DNA from 4 places in the Variovorax sp. LjRoot175 genome. Region 1 is predicted to be linked to each of the others. Evidence: predicted binding sites of a transcription regulator. Region 1 holds the regulator's gene; each other region holds the start of a gene.
The links. Region 1 encodes LexA, which represses DNA repair genes until DNA is damaged. Its sites were predicted from a motif close to ACTGTATNNNNATACAGT; they were not measured.
Positions count from the first base shown of each region.

Region 2: the regulator LexA is predicted to act here: its motif matches at 1,690-1,707, upstream of ACSQ89_RS19530 (PA0069 family radical SAM protein).
Region 3: the regulator LexA is predicted to act here: its motif matches at 1,736-1,753, upstream of recA (recombinase RecA).
Region 4: the regulator LexA is predicted to act here: its motif matches at 1,821-1,838, upstream of ACSQ89_RS27615 (ATP-dependent helicase).

Region 1 covers NZ_CAXURY020000001.1:2,536,307-2,539,509, reverse strand. Annotated here, with positions in the region: gene ACSQ89_RS12705 (DUF6152 family protein) at 1-250, opposite strand, end outside; gene ACSQ89_RS12700 (hypothetical protein) at 272-688, opposite strand; gene ACSQ89_RS12695 (asparaginase) at 693-1,688, opposite strand; gene lexA (transcriptional repressor LexA) at 1,763-2,437, shown strand; gene ACSQ89_RS12685 (hypothetical protein) at 2,554-2,862, shown strand; gene ACSQ89_RS12680 (D-2-hydroxyacid dehydrogenase family protein) at 2,982-3,203, shown strand, end outside.
Region 2 covers NZ_CAXURY020000001.1:3,938,230-3,941,432, forward strand. Annotated here, with positions in the region: gene ACSQ89_RS19520 (3'-5' exonuclease) at 1-75, shown strand, start outside; gene ACSQ89_RS19525 (gluconokinase) at 39-572, opposite strand; gene ACSQ89_RS19530 (PA0069 family radical SAM protein) at 582-1,670, opposite strand; gene ACSQ89_RS19535 (GbsR/MarR family transcriptional regulator) at 1,798-2,376, shown strand; gene ACSQ89_RS19540 (NAD-dependent epimerase/dehydratase family protein) at 2,445-3,203, shown strand, end outside.
Region 3 covers NZ_CAXURY020000001.1:5,789,014-5,792,216, reverse strand. Annotated here, with positions in the region: gene ACSQ89_RS28685 (sensor histidine kinase N-terminal domain-containing protein) at 1-471, opposite strand, end outside; gene ACSQ89_RS28680 (response regulator) at 488-1,159, opposite strand; gene ACSQ89_RS28675 (MarR family winged helix-turn-helix transcriptional regulator) at 1,184-1,669, opposite strand; gene recA (recombinase RecA) at 1,817-2,881, shown strand; gene recX (recombination regulator RecX) at 2,891-3,203, shown strand, end outside.
Region 4 covers NZ_CAXURY020000001.1:5,567,948-5,571,150, reverse strand. Annotated here, with positions in the region: gene ACSQ89_RS27625 (5'-methylthioadenosine/adenosylhomocysteine nucleosidase) at 1-661, shown strand, start outside; gene corA (magnesium/cobalt transporter CorA) at 654-1,640, opposite strand; gene ACSQ89_RS27615 (ATP-dependent helicase) at 1,851-3,203, shown strand, end outside.

The DNA of each region.
Region 1 (3,203 bases):
GCCCGGGGCCATCGATCGGCGCGCTCTGCGCGGGCGGCTGTCGCGTTGCGAGGTCTGCCGGCACCTTGAGACCCGGCGGAACCTCGATCACCAGCTCGGCATGCGGGTTCTGCCAACGCGCGCGCACGACCTTTCCTTCCAGGTAGAGCGGACGCTCCTGGTCGAAGCTGCTCCAGCCGTGGTGTGCCCAGGCGAACGGGGTGGCGACGGGAAGGGATGCGGCGGCGACGACGATGCTGCGACGTTTCATCGGAAGAACTCCTTCTTCTCTTCAGTACGCGATCCAGCGGCCGCAGAACACGACGGCCAGCCAGATCGCAGTGGACAACAACATCTGTACCCGCGCCAGCGCATCGAGTTTGCGCAAGGACCTTCGCGCGTGGAACCAGCCCGCGTTGCATCCGGCGGCCAGCAACAATCCCATCTTGATCACGAAGGCCCGGTTGGCGAGCAGTTCGGCCGGCTGGGTCGCGAACATCAGCGAGCCGCTGGCCGCCGCCAGCGTGAAGCCGCAGAGCGCGATCGACAGCGACAGCCTGGCCATCGCCCGCACCGGCAAGGCAGCCGCACGTCCGAACACCCGCAGCTCGAGCGCCACGAGATTGCCGAGCAGGAGTGCGATGCCGATGATGTGCACCGCCTCCAGCGCCGGATAGGCCCACGAGTGCGATTGCAGAGCGCCGAACATGGCCTCAATCGGCGGCCGGCTGATCTGCCATCAGCTCCAGCACCAGCGCGATGCGCGCCTTGACGGGAGTCAGTGCGCCCGCGTCACGCAAGAGTGCATTCGGCGCCGGCAGGATGCGGCCCTGCGTGCATCGCGTGGCGCGCACGACCGCGATGCCGGCAGCCTGCGCCCGCAGCGCGGCTTCTTCCAGCGCAAGGTGCAAGGTGCCGTTGCCGGTGGCCGCGAGCACCAGGCCCTCTACCGGCTCGGCGGCGCCGGACTGGCGCTCGCGAATCAGTGTGTCGATCAGGCTGCCGCGCGCCTCCGCATGACTCATCACGATTTCCACATGGGGCCATCGGGCGGCATTCGTCATCCGTTCGAAGAGCTCGCGCGCATCTTGTTGCGGCGATACCGGCCAGCTTCGGAGGCCGCGCACCGCGCCCTCCTCCACATAGGCCACCGGTCCCGCATCGCCGGAGTCGAAGGCGTCGAGCCGGTAGGTGTGGACCTTCTGGACGTCGAAGGCGCTGTGCACCGTGCCCGCGCAGACGGCCACCACGCCCAGCGCGCCGGGGCTGGACGCGACCGCAATCGCATCGCGCACGTTCTGCGGGCCGTCTGGCGACAGCGCGGTCGCGGGCCGCATCGCGCAGGTCAGGACCACCGGCTTCGACGGAGCCAGCACCGACTGCAGGAAGAAGGCTGTTTCCTCCAGCGTGTCGGTGCCATGGGTGATGACGAGGCCCGCTACGTCGGGCTCGGCGAGCCAATGGGCGCAGCGCTCGGCCAGCGTACGCCAGATCGCAAAGCTCATGTCCTTGCTGTCAATCTGCGCCACTTGCTCGGCCGCGAGTGCGATGCCTTCGGGCGCCTCGATGCCGCCCAGCAGTTCCGTCACGCCTACTTGCCCGGCCGTGTAGCCGATGTTGTCGCCGGCCGCCGTAGCGCGGCCGGCGATGGTGCCGCCGGTGCCCAGAACGATCACGCGGCGCTTGCCTTCTCGAAGGGTATCGACCATGTCTTGCCAAACTCCCGGAAACTGGTTAAAAATACAGGTACTGGATATTCAGCCAGTGCCGCAAGGAGTCATCAATGCAGTTCGCCGTCAAGCTTACCGCCCGCCAGCAGCAGATTCTGGACTTGATCCAGAGCGCCATCGCACACACCGGCGCCCCGCCCACGCGTGCCGAGATCGCCGCCGAACTGGGCTTCAAGTCGGCCAATGCGGCCGAAGAACATTTGCAGGCCCTGGCACGCAAAGGCGTGATCGAACTCGTGAGCGGCACCTCGCGCGGCATCCGCCTCAAGGGCGACGCACTGCGCTCGCTGAACGAATCGCGCAACAACCAATTCTCCCTGTCGCTGCCCGGCATGGCCCAGCTCGCGCTGCCGCTGATCGGCCGTGTGGCTGCAGGCTCGCCCATCCTCGCGCAGGAGCACGTCGACCAGACCTACTACGTCGAGAACACCCTGTTCCAGCGCCAGCCCGACTACCTGCTCAAGGTGCGTGGCATGTCCATGCGCGACGCCGGCATCATGGATGGCGACCTGCTGGCGGTGCAAGCCACCAAGGAAGCCCGCAACGGCCAGATCGTGGTGGCCCGGCTGGGCGACGAAGTCACGGTCAAGCGCCTCAAGCGCAACAAGCAGGTCATCGAGCTGCATGCCGAAAACCCCGACTACCCCACCATCGTCGTTCAGCCCGGCGAGCCTTTCGAGATCGAAGGCTTGGCCGTAGGCCTGATCCGCAACACGATGCTCATGTAGGGGGTCCAAACCCCGGCCGCGACAGGTGGCGGGCGTATGGCCGAGGGCCATCACCCTGTAGCAGCCGATGAAAGCAATCCTGCCTGTGTTCAACCTCTGACTTTTCTGGAGTTCACATGGGAATCGCTCTTCTCAGCCTTGCTGATCTGTTCATGCCGCTGCAATCGCTGGCCGATCGCTGGATGCCTTCGCGCCGCAGGCGTTCGTCCGGCCTTCGCTATGTCGGCATTCGGCCCAGCTGTGCCTCTGCACCCGCGCCGACGCGTCCCCTGCGCGTGGTGCGCACGGTCGATGCGCAGCGCCCCGGCCAGAACGCGGGCCGCGTCGTGATCTCGGGCCGCATGGCGGACGTCTGCGCCGAACTCGATCGGCTGGCCGCCCTGGAAGCGGCGGACACCGTGCCGCGCGCCAGCCGCCTGCATTGAGCGAGGCGATGCCGATCGGCAATTGAAGCCGAACCGAGCCTGGGTTATCCCCGGGCAGCGTGCGCCTGTGGAACGCAGGGCACGGAGTACGCGGATGGTGCGAGGCACAATGGCATGCCATGAACATTGTGATCCTCGACGACTACCAGGACGCGGTGCGCAAGCTGCGCTGCGCTTCCAAGCTCGACGCGTACGCGGCCAAGGTCTACACCAACACGGTCAAAGGCATCGGGCAGCTCTCGGTGCGGCTCAAGGATGCCGACGTGATCGTGCTGATCCGTGAACGCACACAGATCTCTCGCCAGCTGATCGAGAAGCTCCCCAAGCTCAAGCTCATCTCG
Region 2 (3,203 bases), 1.4 Mb from region 1:
CGCTACGCGGCCAACGATGCCTACGCGGCGATCCGCGTTTACGAGGCGCTGGGGCTCACGCCGCCGGCGCGCTGATCCTGCTGCAGCCAGGCCCGGACCTGCTCCACGAGCCGGTCCAGCGGCGCCGACGCATCGACGGCCAGTACCCCCGGCTCCCCGACCGGCGATTCGAGGGTCGCGAACTGATTGGCGACCAGGCTGGCCGGGAACATGTGCTCCGCCGCGCGCGCCGCGACACGGCGTTCGGCCTCCTCGCGTGACAGATCCATGAACACGAAGCGCAGCCCCGGCGCCGCGGCGCGCAGCCGCTCGCGGTAGTCGCGCTTGAGCGCCGAGCAGGTCAGCACCGCACCCTGCCGGTGGCCGGCGAGTTCCCGACCCAGCGTGGCCAGCCAGCCGGTGCGGTCGGCATCGGTGAGCGCAATGCCGGCGCGCATCTTCTCGACATTGGCCGGCGGATGAAAGTCATCGCCCTCGATCAGCGGCAATGTGAACTCGGCGGCCAGCGCCGCACCCAGGCTCGACTTGCCGCAGCCCGAGACCCCCATGACAACGATCCAGAAACGATCCATGCATCGACTTTAGAACAGACTGCCCTGTCCCGCTTCGCCGGGCGGCCGAAACGCGCTGAGATCGAGCGCGATGCGCTCGCGGTTGAAGCCGATGCGCCGGGTCGCCTTCTCGAAGCGCTGGCGGATCAGGTCGGCCCACAGGCCGCTGCCCACCATGCGTGTGGCGAAGTCGGCGTCGTAATCCCTGCCGCCGCGCATCTCGTGGATGCGCGCCATGATGCGGCCCGCACGCTGCGGGTAGTGCAGCTCCAGCCACTGCTTGAACAGCGGCGCCACCTCCCAGGGCAGCCGGATCACCGTGTAGAAGGCGCTGCGCGCACCGGCCTCCCACGCGGCTTCGAGCACCTGCTCCATGTCCTCGGTGACGAAGGGAATCTGCGGTGCCACGCTCACACCCACCGGCACGCCGGCCTCGGCCAGCGTGCGCACGGTGCGCAGCCGCCGGTGCGGCGCCGCCGCGCGCGGCTCCAGCTTGCGCGCGAGTTCGCCGTCGAGCGAGGTGATGGTCACGTACACCGCCGCCAGATGCTCGGCCGCCATCGGCGCGATCAAGTCGAGGTCGCGCTCGACCGCGCTCGACTTGGTGACCAGCCCGAAGGGATGGCGCGTTTCCTTCAAGAGCTCGATCACCGAACGCGTGAGCCGCAGCTCGCGCTCGATCGGCTGGTAGCAATCGGTGGCGGTGCCGATCGCGATGTGGCTGGGCCGGTAGCTCTTGCGGCCGAGCTCGGCGCGCAGCACCTCGACGATGTTGCGCTTGGCGATCAGCTTGGTCTCGAAGTCCAGGCCAGGCGACAGGTTCAGGTAGCTGTGCGTGGGCCGTGCGAAGCAGTAGATGCAGCCGTGCTCGCAGCCGCGATACGGATTGATCGATCGATCGAAGTAGATGTCTGGCGAATCGTTCTCGCACAACACCGACTTCACGTCTTCGAAACGCACCTCTGTTTGAAGCGGCGGCAGCGGCTCGGCCGCGCCTTCTTCGAGCGTGCCCCAGCCGTCGTCGTAGGCATCGCGCACGTCGCGCTCGAAGCGGTGCGGCAGGCGGGTGGCCGCGCCTCGGCCCTTGAGGGCATGGACGGGAATGAAAACATCGGCCATGGTGAAATGTCTCTTGGAAACTGTATGAACATACAGTATTTCACCAATTGGCCAGCGCCGCATCAGATTTTCATTTCTTTATTGACAGAAATTTCGAAAACCATAAACTCGATCGCAAGGCCACACCATGCAACTGACCGAAATCCAACGCAAATTCGTGCTTCACTGGGGCGAGATGGGCTCCCTGTGGGGTGTCAATCGCACCGTGTCGCAGATCCACGCGCTGCTCTTCGCCCATGGCAAGCCGCTGCATGCCGAGGAGCTTTCCGAAACGCTCAACGTGGCCCGCTCCAACGTGAGCAACAGCTTGAAGGAACTGCAGGCCTGGAACCTGGTGCGCGTGACCCACGTACTGGGCGACCGGCGCGACTACTTCGAGACCAGCGTCGACGTGTGGGAGCTGTTCCGCACCGTGGTGCGCGAGCGCAAGGAGCGCGAGTTCGACCCCACCGTGCGGGTGCTGCGCGAGATCATCGCCAGCCCCGACTTCGGCAAGGAGCCGGCCGACGCGCAGGACCGCATCCGCTCCACCATGGAACTCATGGCCAAGCTGGGCACCTGGGCCGACGAGATGCTGCGGCTGTCGCCCGGCACCCTCGACAAGGTGCTGACGCTGGGCGCAAGCGTGCAGAAGTTCGTGCGCGGCGATGCGAACCGCGGCAAGGACGATCCTGACGCGCACCATGCCAGCCTGCCCATGCTCTGACATTTTTTTGCGTGTTTATTTCTGTTTTGACTGAAGCATCGAGAAGAACTCAAACCCGGAGTAGCGCCATGACCACTTCATCGAACATCCTCGTCTGCGGTGCCAACGGTTTCATCGGCAGCCGCATCGCCGCCGCGGTGCAGAAGGCGGGACACCAGGTGACCTGCGGCAGCGCAACGCGCCTGCGCACCGACCTGCCCCACCTGCCGATCGACTACTCGCGCGACACCGATGCCGCGACCTGGCTGCCGCGCCTGGCGGGCTTCGACACGGTGATCAACGCCGTCGGCGTGCTGCGCGACAGCGCGCGCCGGCCGATGCAGGCGGTGCACACGGACACGCCGGCCGCGCTCTTCCAAGCCTGCGCGCAGGCCGGCGTGCGCCGCATCGTCCAGATCTCGGCGCTGGGCATCGGCCGCAACGACAAAGACAACCCGACCCAGTACGCGCGCACCAAGCGCGCCGCCGAAGCTGTACTGCAAGCCCTGCCCGCCGGCGGCCCGTCGTGGATCGCGCTGCGGCCCTCGGTCGTGCTCGGCCAGGGCGGCGATGCGACCAAGCTGTTCCACACGCTGGCCGCACTGCCTGTGCTGGCGATGCCCGCCCCCGCGCTTGCTGCCAAGTTGCAGCCGGTCTATGTCGAGGATCTCGCACGTGCCGTGGCGGTGCTGGCCGACCCGGCCTCGCCCTCCCGCGGCGTGGTGGAGTTCGGCGGGGCACGCGCGATGACGCTGGCCGAGCTGATCGCCACCTTGCGCAGCGCGCGGCGCGGCGGTGCGCCGAAGCCGGCCCGCGTGCTGCGCCTGCCTGCATGGGTGGGCGTGCTG
Region 3 (3,203 bases), 3.3 Mb from region 1:
GCGCGTCTCGGCCATCTGCAGCAGCACCGGGGGTTCGTCGGCCGTGGCGCCCGCCATCCAGAGCGAGGCCACGCGCACCGCCTTGCCGTGCATCTCGCCGTCGCGCAGGTACACGGTGCCCGTCACCGGGGGCTCGTCGGTATGGGGAAAAGGGACGTCGCGCTCGCCGCTCAGCAGCTCGCCATGCCCGTCCAGCACCTGGTAGTACACGCGGTCGGCGTCGTCGCCGCGCAGGATCTCGCGCGCCGCCTGCGGCAGCACGAACTGCGCCGCGTCCTGCTGCAGGTTCACCAGCTTCGCCAGCGTGCGGAGGTTGTGTTGCAGTTCGCGGTCGAAGGGCGCGTTGGCGATGCCCTGCGCGACCAGCCAGGTGACGCCGATGCTGACCGGCACCAGCAGCAGCAGCGGCGTGAGCATCCAATCGAGGATCTCGCCGAAAAGGGAGCGCTGTGCGCGCTGGAAGAGCTTCACCGAAGGCTCAGGGGAATCACGGGATCTTCTCGAGGCAGTAGCCGAGGCCGCGCACGGTGGCGATGTGGATCGGGCCCTTCTCGATCTTCTTGCGCAGCCGATGGATGTAGACCTCGATCGCGTTGAGGCTCACTTCCTCGCCCCACTCGCACAGCCGCTCGACCAGCTGGTCCTTGCTCACCAGCCGGCCGGCGCGCTGCAGCAGCACCTCGAGCAGGCCGAGTTCGCGCGCCGAGAGCTCGATCATCTTGCCGTCGATGGTCGCCACGCGGCCGGCCTGGTCGTAGACCAGCGGGCCGTGCTTGATCGCATTGCTGGTGGCGCCCATGCCGCGCCGCGTGAGCGCGCGCACGCGCGCCTCGAGTTCCTGCAGCGAGAAGGGCTTGGCCATATAGTCGTCGGCGCCGTAGTCCAGGCCCTTGACGCGTTCCTCGACGCTGTCGGCCGCCGTCAGCACCAGCACCGGCAGCTGCGAGCCGCGGGCGCGCAGCCGCTTCAAGATTTCGAGGCCGTGCATGTTGGGCAGGCCGAGGTCGAGGATCAGCAGATCGAATTCGCTGTTGGTCATCAGCGCGGCATCGGCCTGCGAACCGGTCGCCACATGGTCGACGGCCGAACCCGAGGTGCGCAGACTGCGCAGCAAGGCATCCGCCAGCACCTGGTCGTCTTCCGCAATCAGTATTCGCATGGCGTGTCTCCAGACGCTGGGATTCTAGGCCGCGGCATAGGCTTCGAGACCGATGGTTACCACGGTGGCGATCTCGTCGCCGACGCTGGCGCGGAACTCTTTTTCTGCCTGCGCCACGGCATGGCGGAAGGCTTCCAGCCAGGCCAGCCCATCGGCCGTGAACAGCACCCGCCGCGCGCGCGCATCGAGCGGGTCAGGGCCGCGCGTCACCAGGCCCCAGGCCTCGCACTGGTCGACCAGCGTGCCCATGGCCTGCTTGGTCATGCCGGCGCGCTCGGCGAGTTCGGTCAGTCGCGAGCCTTCGCGCGACAGATGGCGCGTGATGTGGATGTGCGCCGCGCTCACCTGCGCGCGCGCCGCAAGGTTCGACAGCGCCAGCGGCACGTCGGCATCGTGCGCCATCAGCGCCAGCACGCGCTCGTCGAAGCGGCGCATGGCATGGCCCAGCAGGCGGCCCAGGTGGGTTTGGCGCCAGGCGTCGGGGTCGATCGGAAATACAGCGTCTATCACGTGCGATCGATAGTAAAGCAAACTGACCAAAAAATGGGTTTACTCGAATCCATCAACCCCTACACTACTGTTCAAGCATCCAGCCTGTGATTAAAAGCAGATTGAATGAACCCAACACAACCCGTTGATATTCAAGGAGATTTCCACATGGACGCACTCGTCAAAGGCACCAGCATCTCGGTCGCAGGCAGCGAAAAGGCCAAGGCCCTGCAGGCCGCGCTGGCCCAGATCGAAAAGCAGTTCGGCAAGGGCACGATCATGCGGCTGGGCGAAGGCGAGGCGCTGGAAGACATCCAGGTGGTCTCCACCGGCTCGCTCGGCCTCGACATCGCGCTCGGCGTCGGCGGCTTGCCGCGCGGCCGCGTGATCGAGATCTACGGTCCGGAATCCTCGGGCAAGACCACGCTCACGCTGCAGGTCATCGCCGAGATGCAGCGCCAGGCCGGCACCTGCGCCTTCGTCGATGCCGAGCACGCGCTCGACGTGCAGTACGCGCAGAAGCTCGGCGTCAACCTGTCGGACCTGCTGATCAGCCAGCCCGACACCGGCGAGCAGGCACTGGAAATCGTCGATTCGCTGGTGCGCTCCGGCGCGGTCGACCTGATCGTGATCGACTCGGTCGCCGCGCTCACGCCCAAGGCCGAAATCGAAGGCGAAATGGGCGACTCGCTGCCCGGCCTGCAGGCCCGCCTGATGAGCCAGGCGCTGCGCAAGCTCACCGCCACCATCAAGAAGACCAACTGCATGGTCATCTTCATCAACCAGATCCGCATGAAGATCGGCGTGATGTTCGGCTCGCCCGAAACCACCACCGGCGGCAATGCGCTGAAGTTCTACGCCTCGGTGCGCCTGGACATCCGCCGCATCGGCACCATCAAAAAGGGCGACGAGGCGATCGGCAACGAGACCAAGGTCAAGGTGGTGAAGAACAAGGTTTCGCCGCCCTTCAAGACGGCCGAGTTCGACATCCTGTTCGGCGAAGGCATCAGCCGCGAGGGCGAGATCATCGACATGGGCGTGAACGCCAAGATCGTCGACAAGTCGGGCGCCTGGTATGCCTACAACGGCGAGAAGATCGGGCAGGGCCGGGACAACGCGCGCGAGTTCCTGCGCGAGAACCCGGCGCTTTCGCGCGAGATCGAGAACAAGGTGCGCGAATCGCTGGGCATTCCGCTTCTGGCCGAAGCGGCAGACGTCACGCCCGAGAAGTAACCGGATGCCATGGCTTTCAGCGCTCCGTCTCTCAAAGGCCGCGCCCTGCGTCTCCTGAGCCAGCGCGAGCATTCGCGCAGCGAGCTCGAACGCAAGCTGGCCAAGTACGAAGAAGAGCCCGGCACGCTGGCGCGCGCGCTCGACGAGCTGGCCGCCAAGGACTTCATCAGCGAGGCGAGGGTGGTGCAGTCGGTGCTGCACCAGCGCGCGGCACGGCACGGCGCCGCGCGCGTGCGCCAGGAGCTGCTGCACAAGGGCGTTGCGCCCGAAGCGGTGGCCGAAGCGCTCGCAAGCCTCTCGGGCAGCGAGTTCGACCGTGCGC
Region 4 (3,203 bases), 3.0 Mb from region 1:
CCATTTGCATGGGCAAGCCGTCGTGGCGGTGCTGTCGCGCATCGGCAAGGTCGCAGCGGCCACCACGGCCACTGTGCTGCTCGAGCGCTTCGGCGTGCGCGCCATCGTCTTCACCGGCGTTGCAGGTGGGCTCGGGCCCGGCGTGCGGGTGGGCGACGTGGTGGTGGCGACCAAGCTGCTGCAGCACGATCTAGACGCCTCGCCGATCTTTCCCAAATACGAGGTGCCGTTGACCGGGCATGCGCGCTTCGCGGCCGACACCGCGATCAGCGATGCGCTGGCCGCCGTGGCCGCCGGCCTGCTGCGCGATCCGGTCGCGCTGCTCGGGCAGACGGTGGTCGACGACTTCGGCCTGCAGGCGCCCCGGCTGCATCGCGGCCTGCTGGTGAGCGGCGACCGCTTCGTCTCGACCGCCGCCGAAAGCGATGCGCTCCGGCGCGAGTTGCCCGACGCGCTGGCGGTCGAGATGGAAGGCGCCGCGGTGGCGCAGGTGTGCCACGATTACCGTGTGCCATTTGCCGCGGTGCGCACGATCTCGGACCGCGCCGACGACGCGGCGCATGCCGACTTCCTGCGCTTCGTCGCCGCCGTCGCGAGCCGCTACAGCCTCGCGGTGATCGACGCCTGGCTCGCCACGCTGTCCGGCCGATCGGCTACTTGAGCCAGCCGCGGCGGCGGAAGTACCACATCGGCACCAGGGCGCTGGCGACCATCAGCACGATCGCGTACGCGTAGCCGTAGCCCCATTCCAGCTCCGGCATGAGCTTGAAGTTCATGCCGTACACGCTCGCGATCAAGGTCGGCGGCAGCAGCGCGACGCTCGCCACCGAGAAGATCTTGATGGTCTTGTTCTGGTTGATGTTGATGAAACCGACGGTCGCATCCATCAGGAAGTTGATCTTGTCGAACAGGAAGGCGGTGTGGTTGTCGAGCGACTCGATGTCGCGCAGGATCTGGCGCGCCTCCTCGAACTGCTCGGCGTTCAGCATGCGGCTGCGCATCATGAAGCTCACCGCGCGGCGCGTGTCCATCACGTTGCGGCGGATGCGGCCGTTCAGGTCTTCCTGCCGCGCGATCGCGGCCAGCACCTCGCCGGCCAGTTCGTCGCTGACGTTGCCTTCCAGCACTTTCTTGCCCGCGACTTCCAGCTCGTCGTAGATGTTCTCGAGCGAGTCGGCCGAGTACTCGGCGTCGGCATCGAAGAGCTTCAAGAGCACTTCCTTGGCATCCTCGATCAGGCCGGGTGCGCGGCGCGCGCGCATGCGCAGCAGGCGGAACACCGGCACGTCTTCGTCGTGAATCGAGAACAGCACGCCGCGGCTGCGCAGTTCGGTGTTGTGCTGGTTGAGGATGAAGGCGACGCGCACGGAGCGCGGGTTCTCGGCGTCATCGATCAGGAAGTCGCTGCGCACGTGCAGCTCGCCGTTGTCTTCTTCGTAGAAGCGCGCCGACTCCTCGATGTCCTCGTCCATCGCATCCTCGGGGATGGACAGGCCGTAGTACTGCTTGATCCAGCGCTTTTCTTCGAGTGTGGGCGATTCGAGATCGACCCAGATCGGCTGGAACTGAGAGAGCTCTTCGAGGGCCTCGATTTCTTCCTGGACAAGGCGGCCGTTGGCGAGCGTGAAGATATTGAGCATGGCTCACTCCCGGTGAATTTTTGTGGCGGTTGGCGAGGGTTCGGGGCGCTTTCAAGTCCCTGGCCAACAACGCATCACAGGGGAGTTGAAAGCTGCCGAGGCGGAACGGTTTCCATGCGAAGTCTCCGGTTGCAGCGAGGCGCGATTATGTCATCGGCCTCCGGCGCTTTTCTGCCGGCATCTGGATGGACATCCAGTAAAGTCGCGGCGATGCAAAGCCTCGCGACACCCGCACCCACGAGCCAGGCCGAGCGCCTCGCGGCCGCGCTCGCCAAGCTCAACGACGAGCAGCGTGCGGCGGTGGAGCACGGTGTCGGCACTGCCCTCGGCGAGGCTCCGGAAGACCAGCGGCCGCTGCTCGTGATTGCCGGCGCGGGCTCGGGCAAGACCAGCACGCTCGCGCATCGCGTGGCCCATCTGATCGCGCGTGGCGCCGATCCGCAGCGCATCCTCTTGCTGACCTTTTCGCGCCGCGCGGCGCAGGAGATGGAGCGCCGTGCCGGGCAGGTGCTGGCGCGCGTGCTCGGCCTGAAATCCGATGCGCCGCCGGCCCTGCCCTGGGCCGGCACCTTCCATGGCATCGGCGCGCGCCTGTTGCGCGAACACGCGGCGCAGATCGGCCTGCACGAGAACTTCACCATCCACGACCGCGGTGATGCCGAGGACCTGATGGGCCTGGTGCGCAACGACATCGGCCTCGCGTCCATGGAGCGGCGGTTTCCGCGCAAGGGAACCTGCCTCTCGATCTACTCGCGCGCCGTCAACAGCTGCGCGCCGCTGGCCGAGGTGCTCGCGCATGCGTTTCCGTGGTGCGCCGAATGGGAGGCCGAGCTCAAGCGCCTCTTCGGCGCTTACGTCGAAGCCAAGCAGGCGCAGCAGGTGCTCGACTACGACGACCTGCTGCTGTACTGGGCCGAGATGGTGGCGGAGCCCGCGCTGGCGGCGCAGATCGGCGCGCGCTTCGACCACGTGCTGGTCGACGAGTACCAGGACACCAATCTGCTGCAGGCCGCCATCCTGCGCGCGCTCAAGCCCGACGGCCGCGGCCTCACCGTGGTCGGCGACGACGCGCAGTCGATCTACTCGTTCCGCGGCGCGACGGTGCGCAACATCCTCGACTTTCCGCAGCAGTTCACGCAGCCCGCGCGGGTGGTCACGCTGGAGCGCAACTACCGCTCGACCCAGCCCATCCTCGATGTCTCCAATGCGGTGATCGCCGCCGCTGCGGAGCGCCACGCCAAGACCCTCTGGACCGACAAGCCCTCGGCCGGACGGCCGCAGCTGGTGCTGGTGCCCGACGAAGCACAACAGGCCCGCTTCGTGGCCGAGCGCGTGCTCGCGCACCGCGAAGGCGGTCTGGCGCTGAAATCGCAGGCCGTGCTGTTCCGCAGCTCGAGCCACAGCGCCGCGCTCGAGCTCGAGTTGGCGCGGCGCAACATCCCCTTCGTCAAGTACGGCGGCCTCAAGTTTCTCGAAGCCGCGCATGTGAAGGACCTGCTGGCGGTGCTGCGCTTCGCCCAGAATCCGCGCGGGCGCATGGCGGGCTTTCGCGTCACGCAGCTG